2 regions of the Chromobacterium sp. FG22 genome follow, and region 1 is predicted to be linked to the other one. Evidence: riboswitches for the same ligand, from Rfam matches in the RefSeq annotation. Region 1 holds a riboswitch; the other holds the start of a gene.

The links. Region 1 has a riboswitch for glycine ahead of gcvT (glycine cleavage system aminomethyltransferase GcvT). Riboswitches for the same ligand answer to the same signal wherever they lie in the genome.
Region 2: linked by a shared signal. The riboswitch ahead of ACODSD_RS15270 (trimeric intracellular cation channel family protein) and the one ahead of gcvT (glycine cleavage system aminomethyltransferase GcvT) in region 1 are both predicted to bind glycine.

What each region holds. Positions count from the first base shown of each region.
Region 1 covers NZ_JBMDJX010000019.1:19,844-24,924, forward strand. The annotation lists gene ACODSD_RS17380 (dihydroxyacetone kinase family protein) at 1-734, opposite strand, end outside; glycine riboswitch at 980-1,071, shown strand; glycine riboswitch at 1,086-1,182, shown strand; gene gcvT (glycine cleavage system aminomethyltransferase GcvT) at 1,224-2,312, shown strand; gene gcvH (glycine cleavage system protein GcvH) at 2,386-2,772, shown strand; gene gcvP (aminomethyl-transferring glycine dehydrogenase) at 2,896-5,081, shown strand, end outside.
Region 2 covers NZ_JBMDJX010000015.1:17,056-22,136, reverse strand. The annotation lists gene ACODSD_RS15280 (aldehyde dehydrogenase) at 1-647, opposite strand, end outside; gene ACODSD_RS15275 (LuxR C-terminal-related transcriptional regulator) at 813-1,598, shown strand; gene ACODSD_RS15270 (trimeric intracellular cation channel family protein) at 1,628-2,242, opposite strand; gene ACODSD_RS15265 (hypothetical protein) at 2,252-2,518, shown strand; glycine riboswitch at 2,562-2,744, opposite strand; glycine riboswitch at 2,746-2,832, opposite strand; gene ACODSD_RS15260 (DUF3141 domain-containing protein) at 2,969-5,081, opposite strand, start outside.

The DNA of each region.
Region 1 (5,081 bases):
ATGGCGTCCAGCAGCGTCGCGCACAAATCGGCGGCCGATGGCGTCGCCACGCGGCGCACGCCGGCTTCGCCGTGTATGCCCAGGCCCAGTTCCGCCTCCCCGCTGTCCAGTTGAAAGCCCGGGCGGCCGGTGGCCGGCACCGTGCAGGCGCCCAGGCCCACGCCCATGGTGGCCACCTGTTCTGCAGCCTGCCGCGCCGCGGCGGCGACCTCGGCCAGGCCGGCGCCGGAGGCGGCCGCCGCGCCGGCGATCTTGTGCACCAGCACCGTGCCGGCGATGCCGCGCCTGCGCGCCGGCTCCACGGTGTCGCGCAGCGCCACGTCGTCGGCCACCACCACGCTGTCGACGGCGATGCCCTCGGCGCGAGCCAGTTCCGCCGCCAGGCCGAAGTTGAGCCGGTCGCCGGTGTAGTTCTTGACGATGAGCAGCACGCCCTTGGGGCCGGCGACGGCGCGGATCGCCGCCAGCACGGTGTCTACGCTGGGAGAGGTGAATACGTCGCCCACCGCGGCGGCGTCCAGCATGCCGTGGCCGATGTAGCCGGCGTGGGCCGGTTCGTGGCCGCTGCCGCCGCCGGAAATCAGCGCCACCTTGTCGCGCAGGCCGCCGGCGGGAAGGTCCGCCCGCAGCAAGACGTTTTCTTCCTCGAGCAGCGCCAGGCCGGGCAGGGTGTCGGCCAGGCCTTCCAGCATCTCCCGCGCCACATGGCGCGGATCGTTGATCAGTTTTCGCATCGCGGTTTCCTTTCCAGATCGGATAGAGATCGTGCTTGGTCAAGATGGATGTCATCTTACGATCAGCGGCGGCGCAATGGGGGGGGCATCTATTTTTTGATCGATAAGGAAATGAAATATGTTCGTAATCGATCTTAAACGAAGCAATGCCGGTTCAATGTTTTGCGGTTTCGAATATTTTAAGTCATTGTTTAAGTTGAAGATAAACACGGCTTGCCAAGCCCCGGCCCAGCAACCATAATCTGGCTCGTCATGCAGGAGAGAGTGGCCGTCCGCGCCACCGCCGAAGGCGCAAGCGCACCCGCAATCGCTCAGGCAAAAGGACTGCATCATCGGACTGGCCGCAGCCAGTTCGCCGAATCTGGAGAGCGGCATCCGCGGATGCCCACCGAAGGGGCTAACGGCCGCAAGGCCGGAAAATCTCAGGTGCAGGGACAGAGGGGTGTAGGGAATAGAGCAACACTACACGCTTTTGCTAAGGACGCACCGATGACGGCCCCGAAACGCACCCCCCTGTTTGAATCCCATATCGCCGCCGGCGCCAAGATGGTCGATTTCGCCGGCTGGGAAATGCCCATCCATTACGGCTCCCAACTCAAGGAACATGAGATCGTGCGCAGCGACGCCGGCATGTTCGACGTTTCCCATATGACGGTGCTGGACATCAGCGGCCCGGACGCCAAAGTCTGGCTGCAGCGCTTGATCGCCAACGACGTGGCCAAGCTCGGCTTCGAAGGCAAGGCGCTGTATTCCGGCATGCTCACCCCCGACGGCACCGTGGTGGACGATCTGATCGTCTATCTGACCTCCTACGGCTACCGCATGGTGATCAACGCCGGCACCACCGACAAGGACCTGGCCTGGATGGAAGGGCGCAAGGCGGATTTCGACGTGGACATCAAGGTGCGCCGCGATCTGTCCATCCTGGCGGTGCAGGGCCCGCAGGCCATCGCCAAGGTCTGCGCGGTCAAGCCCGAGCTCGCCGACGTCATCCAGGCCTTGAAGCCCTTCCAAGGCCAGCCCGCCGGCGATTGGTTCTATGCCCGCACCGGCTACACCGGGGAAGACGGCCTGGAAGTGATGCTGCCCGGCGTTGAGGCCGCGGCCTTTTTCCAGCAACTGCAGGCCGCCGGCGTGGCGCCGATAGGCCTGGGCGCGCGCGACACGCTGCGCCTGGAAGCCGGCATGAATCTCTACGGCCACGATATGGATGAAACCGTTTCCCCGCTGGAGGCCGGCATGGGCTGGACCATCGCCTGGGAACCGGCGGAGCGTGATTTCATCGGCCGCAAGGCGCTGGAGGCGCAGAAAGCCGCCGGCCTGAAAACCAGACAAGTGGGCCTGGTGCTGGAAGGCCGCGGCGTGCTGCGCGAAGGCCTGAAAGTGGTGGTGGAAGGCGTAGGCGAGGGCGTGATCACCAGCGGCACCTTCTCGCCCACCCTCAAACACTCCATCGCGATCGCGCGCGTGCCGGCCGGCACCGGCGATACGGCGCTGGTGGACCTGCGCGGAACCTTGACCGAGGTGCGCGTGGTCAAAATGCCGTTTGTGCGCAACGGCAAAAAAGTTTTCGCCTGAGCGGCGTGCTTGGGCAGGCCGCGCGACGCGGCCGGGAATATCGTTTAAGACCTGGATTTGACTGGAGACACTCATGAGCAACATCCCCGCCGAACTCAAATACGTTGAAAGCCACGAATGGCTGCGCCTGGAAGCTGACGGCTCCGTGACCGTGGGCATTACCGAGCACGCGCAGGAACTGCTGGGCGACATCGTTTTCGTCGAATTGCCGAAAGTGGGCGCCAAGCTCGCCAAGGAAGAGCAGGCCGGCGTGGTGGAGTCGGTGAAAGCCGCTTCCGACATCTACTGTCCGATTGCCGGCGAAGTGCTGGCCATCAACGAGGAACTGGAAGCCGAACCGGAACTGGCCAATGGCGAGCCCTACGGCGCCGGCTGGTTCTTCAAGATCAAGCCGGCGGATCCGGCGGACCTGGACGCCCTGATGGACGCCGCCGCCTACGCCAAGGAAATTGGCGCCTGATGGTGAAAACCGCCTCGCAGTCCTAATCGGCCGCGAGGCGTTTTTTTCGCCCGGTTATCCAGCAACACCCGATTGGCCGCGCAAGCCGCGGCGCGGACGGCAAGCACAGAAGGTCCCGTACTCATGTCTCTCTCCGAACTTTTCAACCGCAAAGAATTCATCTCCCGCCACATCGGCCCGTCCGACGCCGAGCGCGAGCAAATGCTGGCCGCCATCGGCGTGGCCTCCATCGATGAACTGGTGGCGCAGACGCTGCCGGCCGACATTCACCTGAACCGCAAGCTGGAGCTGCCGGATCCGATGCCGGAAGCCGAGGCGCTGGCCGCACTGAAGGCCGTTGCCGCCAAGAACGTGGTCAATAAATCCTTCATCGGCCAGGGCTATTACCCGGTGCTGACCCCGACGGTGATCCTGCGCAATCTGCTGGAAAACCCGGGCTGGTACACCGCTTACACTCCGTATCAGGCTGAGATCGCCCAGGGCCGTCTCGAAGCCTTGCTGAACTTCCAGCAAATGGTGATAGACCTGACCGGTCTGGAACTGGCCAACGCCTCCTTGCTGGACGAGGCCACCGCCGCCGCCGAGGCGATGGCGATGGCGCGCCGCGTGTCCAAGGCCAAGTCCGGCCAGTTCTTCGTAGACAGCCGCGTGCTGCCGCAAACCCTGGACGTGATGCGGACCCGCGCCAAGTACTTCGGCTTCGAGCTGGTGCAGGGCCATCCGGAAGAGGCGGGCAAGGGCGAATACTTCGGCGCCCTGTTCCAATATCCGGGCGAAGCCGGCGATCTGATCGACCTGACCCCGCACATCGCCGCGGTCAAGGCCAAGGGCGCGGTGGCGGTGGTGGCCGCCGACATCATGGCCTTGGTGGCGTTGAAATCGCCGGGCGAGATGGGCGCGGACGTGGCCATCGGCAATACCCAGCGCTTCGGCGTGCCCATGGGCTTCGGCGGCCCGCACGCCGCTTACTTCGCCTTCAAGGACGAGATGAAGCGCTCTGCGCCGGGCCGCATCATCGGCGTGTCGGTGGACGCCAAGGGCAAGACCGCGCTGCGCATGGCGCTGCAGACCCGCGAGCAGCATATCCGCCGCGAAAAGGCCAACTCCAATATCTGCACCAGCCAGGTGCTGCTGGCCAATATCGCCGGCATGTACGCGGTGTACCACGGTCCGGAAGGCGTCAAGCGCATCGCCGCCCGCATTCACCGCCTGGCGGCCATTTTCGCCCACGCGGTCAAGGCCGCCGGCGGCAAGCTGGTGTTCGACCGCTTCTTCGACACGGTGCAGGTTGAGGCGCCCAAGGCCGAGGCGGTGTATCAGGCGGCGCTGGCCGCCGGCTACAATCTGCGCCGCGCCGGCGGCAATGTGCTGGGCGTCGCCTTCCACGAGGCGGCCAGCGAGGCCGATCTGGCTCGTCTGATCGAAATCTTCACCGGCAAGAGCGCCGACATCGCGGCGCTGGACGCCGCGGCCGCCGACGCGATTCCGGCCGGACTGAAGCGCGAATCCGCCTTCATGAGCCACCCGGTGTTCAACACCCATCATAGCGAGCACGAGATGCTGCGCTATATGAAGAAGCTGGAAAGCCGCGATCTGGCGATGAATCATTCGATGATCTCGCTGGGCAGCTGCACCATGAAGCTGAACGCCACCAGCGAAATGATCCCGATCACCTGGCCGGAGTTCGCCAATATGCATCCGTTCGCCCCGCGCGAACAGACGGTGGGCTATCTGGAAATGATCGCCGGCCTGGAAACGCAGCTGCGCGCGATCACCGGTTTCGACATCATTTCGATGCAGCCCAATTCCGGCGCCCAGGGCGAGTACGCCGGCCTGCTGGCGATCAGCCGTTACCATGAGTCGCGCGGCGACGGCCAACGCAATATCTGCCTGATTCCGCGCTCCGCCCACGGCACCAATCCGGCCACCGCGCAGATGATGAATATGCAGGTGGTGGTGGTGGATTGCGACGAGGCCGGCAACGTCGACGTCGCGGATCTGAAAGCCAAGGCCGAGCAGCATTCGGCTCAGCTGGCGGCGCTGATGATCACCTATCCGTCCACCCACGGCGTGTTCGAGCAGCCTATCCGCGAAATCTGCGCGATCATCCATCAGCACGGCGGCCAAGTGTATATGGACGGCGCCAACCTCAACGCCCAGGTGGGCTTGTGCCGTCCGGCCGACATCGGCGCCGACGTGTCGCACATGAACCTGCACAAGACCTTCTGCATCCCGCACGGCGGCGGCGGCCCGGGCATGGGCCCCATTGGCCTGAAAGCGCATCTGGCGCCCTTCATCGCCAACCACGT
Region 2 (5,081 bases), on a different contig from region 1:
ACGCCGTCCGGCAGGCCGGCCTCCTGGGCCAGTTGGGCCAGGCGCAAGGCCGACAGCGGGGATTGCTCGGCCGGCTTCAGGATCACGCTATTGCCGGCCATCAGCGCCGGCGCCAGCTTCCACGCCGCCATGTCCAGCGGGAAATTCCACGGGATCACCGCCGCCGCCACGCCCAGCGGTTCCCGGGTGATCAGGGCCAGCGCGTCGTCGGCGCCAGGGGCGGCCTCGCCGTACAGCTTGTCGGCGGCTTCGGCGTACCAGTCGAACACGCCGGCGGCGCCCGGCACATCGATATGGAGCGCATCGGCAATGGGCTTGCCGATGTCCAGGCAGTCCAGCAGCGCCAGTTCGTCGCCATGCCGGCGGATCAGCGCCGCCAGTTTTTGTAGCACGGTCTTGCGCTGGCGCGGGTGACAGCGCGACCAGACGCCGGATTCGAAGCTGGCGCGGGCGGCCCGCGCCGCCCGTTCGACATCGGCCTCGCCGCAGCGGGCGATCTCGGCCAGGGGCCGGCCATGGATGGGGCTGATGTCGGTGAAGGTGCGCTGGTTGGCGGCGGGCACGAAGCGGCCGTTGATGAAGGCGAGGCAAGGCGGGCGCAAATCGGCGGCGCGGCCTTGCCAGTAGGACAGATCCTGCGTGGGCATGGCGATCACTCCTGTTCAGGCGGCGCGACGGGGTGGGGGAAGCGCTCACATCACGGCTGGTCTTGTCGCGCAGGCTGGAGCCATACTAGTCAGTCGCCTTGGCGGCGGACATCACGCGAAAGCGTTAGAGCGGAAGGCGGGACTAACCTGATCGGGGTAGCTGGCATGCAGCTGAATGTGGCGGATCTGGTGTTTCACCAGCAATTGGGGCGCTTGTTGGACGGCGTCGACAACGCGGCCTTTTGGCAAGGGTTGGCCGCGTTTCTACGGGAACGCCTGAGTTTCGATACTTGGGTGGCGGTGCTGTTTCGCCAGGAGGCGCCGCCGTGGGTGCTGGCGGATCACGCGGCCAATTACGCCGCCGACGATTTGTTCGCCGACTACCGGCGCGGCCTGTATCTGCTGGACCCGTTTTACGGTTTTGCGCTGAAGCGCCCGGCCGCCGGCGTGTACCGGCTGGACGAGGTGGCGCCGGACCGTTTCCGGGAGACGGAGTACTTTCGCCGTTACTTTTCGCGCAATGTGGTGGCGGATGAAATCCAGTTTCTGCAAGTGTTGCCGGAGGGCGTGCTGTCCCTGTCGCTGGGCAGCAAACGCCGCTTCAGCGAGCAGGAACTGGGCGTTTGCAATCTGTTCGCCCCCTGGCTATTGCCCTTGTCACGGCTGGCCGCGCGTCTGGACGAAGGGCTGCGTCAGCCGGCGGCCAGGACGGGCAGGCAGAGCCGCCGGGAACTGGAGGAGGCGCTGCGCGCGCAGGGCTCCTCGCCGTTGACCAAGCGGGAGGTGGAGGTGGCGCTGCTGATACTCGGCGGCCACTCCACCAAGGGCGTGGCGCGCGAGCTGGGCATTTCGCTGGAAACCGCCAAGGTGCACCGCCGCCATCTGTACGCCAAGCTGGGCGTGTCCAGCCAGGCGGCCTTGTTCCTGCTGCTGGCGGGGATTCAATCCTGATGCCGGCAGCGGTAAACAGATGCGCTTAGTTAGTGCAGATCATGCCGGTACATGAACACCGGCAGCCGCCATTCGCGCCAGATGGCGGCCAGGCGGATGGCGAGGCCGACGGCGAAGCTGGCCAGCACGTTGAGATCATGCGGCACGCCCAGCTTGATCAGGCCCAGGTAGAGCAGGGCCACGGCGAAGGAGACGCTGGCGTACAGCTCCTGGCGGAAGACCACCGGCACGCGGTTGCACAGCACGTCGCGCAGGATGCCGCCGGCAATGCCGGTGATCATGCCGGCCATCACCACCACCACCGGGTGGTAGTCCATGGACTGGGCCACGCCGCAGCCTATGATGGTGAAGGCGATCAGGCCCAGCGCGTCCAGCACCAGGAAGACGCGGCTCAGGCGTTTCATATAGCGGGCCACGAACACAGCGGCCAGGCCGCCGGCGATGACGAGGCCGACATATTCCGGGTGTTGGGTCCAGCCTATCGGGTAGCGGCCCAGCACGATGTCGCGCACGGTGCCGCCGCCCAGGGCGGTGAGGAAGGCGATGACGGTAACGCCGAAGATGTCCATATTGCGGCGGCCGGCCGCCAACGCGCCGGTCATCGCTTCCGCGGTGATGGCGATCAGATAGATCAGGGTAAGCATGTAGTTGCAATGGTCAAACAGGCTGGCGCCGAGATGCGCGGCGAAGCCGGGTGGGAAAAGGGGTTGGCAATGGGCGGGCCATGCCAGGTGGCGCGCAGCCTGGGCAAGAGTTTCGAACACGGGTTTTCCTTGAGAGCTGGTGCACGATCTGCTGCGCTGCGACGATACGGCGTTGAAACCCGCTTCGAAATGCTCATGTACCACGAGTACATTCCGCTTTCTCAGCTGTTTTCGCCTTGTCTCGTCCTTGCTCGCGAGATCGTGAGCACGTTCTGAGCACGGCCGGCGGGCCGCGCATCGGCGCGGCGCTGCCGGCATTGCCTCTCCCCTTGTCCTTTTACCTGAGAGTTAGATGACGGGCGCGGCCTGTGTGCGGGCCTTGCCGGGTGTCACTTGCCCCTTCGGTGGGCGGCTAAGGGCCGGTCACATCATCCGACGCGCTCTCGCTGAAGCGTAGCAGATGATGAACGGGCGCTTAGGGCCTCTCTCCAATCGGCTGGTATCCATGGGCTGCGGTACTGTTGCCTGAGCGATTATGGGAGTTTGCGTCTTCGGCGGGGGCGCATGCCCCTCTCTCCCGCAGCAGGCAAGGATATTAGCGTTTGCTGTATTGTTCAGTCAACGACTGTATACATGGGGCGAGGCAAAAATGTTGCAGTGCGATATCAACATGAAAACGCCCGGACGGCGGTTTGGCTGTCCGGGCGTTTTTGCGCTGGCTGATGCTTAGTTGCTCGGCGTTTTGGGCTTGGCCGCGTCCTTGCCGGCGGCGGGTTTGCGCGTGGCCGGGGTTTTGGCTGCGGATGCCTTGGCGGCAGGCGCTTTGGCGGTTTTGGCCGCCGCGGGCTTGCTTGAGGCCGGCTTGGCCGCAACCGGCGGCGTGCTGCCGGCGGGTTTGACGGCGGCGCTGGGCTTGTCGGCCGTCGCTGCTTTGGCCGGGGCTTTGGCGGCCGGTTTGCGCGGAGCGGCCGCTTTCTTGGCCGGCGCGCTGGCTTTGACGGCGGGCGCCGCGGCGGGAGCGCTTGCGCTTGTCGCTACGGGCTCTGTGGGCGGCAGGATGGCCGGAGCCGACGGCGCGCGGGTGTCCAGTTGCAGCGCGTGCGCCACTTGGTCCAGCCGCTGCTGTTGTTCCGGGGCGATATCGCCGCTGAGCGCCAGCAGTTCGTGCGCCAGCTGCCAGGCTTGGCGGCGGCGGTGTTCTTCCGGCAGCAGCTTGGGCAGGCCGGCCAGCGCGCGGGCTTCGTCCAGCCGCACCAGGAAGACTTGCTTGCGGGCGATTTCTTTCAGCTGCATCAGGGTCAGCGGGTGTTCGTGGCGGATGTCGCGCATGATGCGGCGGATGGCGTTGAACGGGCGCTCGTCTATGATGCCGCGGCCAATCGCCACGTAGGTGAGCAGGCGCACGAAGCCGTCTGCCAGGGTGCCGGTTTCGTAGGCGGGGTCCAGCGTTTGGCGCTTGAGTTGCAACCGTTCCCGTTTCTCCCAGCTGTCGCAGCGGGCGGCGCGGGTTTCGCGGGCCGGCTGGACGCCCACGACGGAGGCCAGCCACGGGGATTCGTACACGGCCTTGAAGCAGTGTTCGGTGGCGGCGTCGCGCAGGTCGCGGTAGCGGTCCAGGCTTTGCGCCATCCAGCCGGACCATTGTTCTTGCAGCCGCCACAGCGGGTTGTCCACGCTCACCGGATGGCGATGGGCGCGCACGTATTCGGCGGCGGGCTTGAGCCAGCTGAGCCAGGGGTTGAGCGGGGAGATCAGCGTGCGTTCCAGCCGCGCCGGGTTGAGTTGGCGCTGGCATTGGGCGCTGGCTTCGCTGCTGACGGCCTGGAGCGCGGGGGAGATGAAGCGGTTGTAAACGCCTTGGTTGATCTCGGAGACGCGGCGCACCACTTCGAAGGCTTGTTCGTCTTCGCGGCCGTCGTCCAGGGCCAGGATGTTGGCCACTTCGCGCGCTTCGAAACGGATGATGTAGCGGCCTTTGATGTATTCCTGACCGGGGGTGCCGGGGGCCACGTCTTCGATGATGGCTTCGTACAGGCCGGGGGCCAGCACGTCGATCAGGTCCAGCGCGCTGGCGAATTCGCTGTGTTCGCGGTTGGCGATGCCGGCGGAGACGAAGATGCCCAGGTGGCCCACCTTGTTGTGCAGGCAGTAAATGATGGTTTGTTCGTTGTCGCGGATGTCTTCCGCGTTGTCGTACAGGTCCGGTATCCAGTTCAGCGCTTGCTGCGGCGGGGTGATGTTGTCGCCCCAGGAGGCGAACACGATGATGGGGGAGCGGATGTTGCGCATGTCCACGCGGTGCTGGTCGCTGCTGACGATCTTGCCTTCCACCAGGTGGTTGCCCACGAAGAGCTGCTGGGAAATCCATTCCATTTCCTGCTTGTTCAGCAGGTAGTGGCCGCCCCACCAGCGTTCAAAGCCCAGATAGCGTTCGCGCTCGGTGTCCACCTTGGCGTACAGATTGTAGGGCTTCTTCCACAGGGTGTTGGCCGGGTCCAGCTTTTCAAAGTTGTTGACCAGATGGGCGCCGTCGAACTTGCCGTTGCCCAGATCGCCGGCCAGCGAGGCGGTCCAGGTGCCGCCCAGCATGCCGCCGGAGTAGCGCATCGGGTATTTGCCGGTGACGCCGGCCCAGTAGGACAGCGGGGTGCCGGCCAGCAGGATGGGGCCGCACAGCTCCGGCGCCACCGAGGCCAGCATGGCCAGCGCCCAGCCGCCCTGGCAGTTGCCGATGACGAAGGGCTTGCCGTCGCTGTCCGGATGCAGTTCCCTGACCTTGCCGAGGAAGACGTATTCGGCGCGGCTGACGCTTTCTATGGTCTGGCTGGGCACAGGCTGG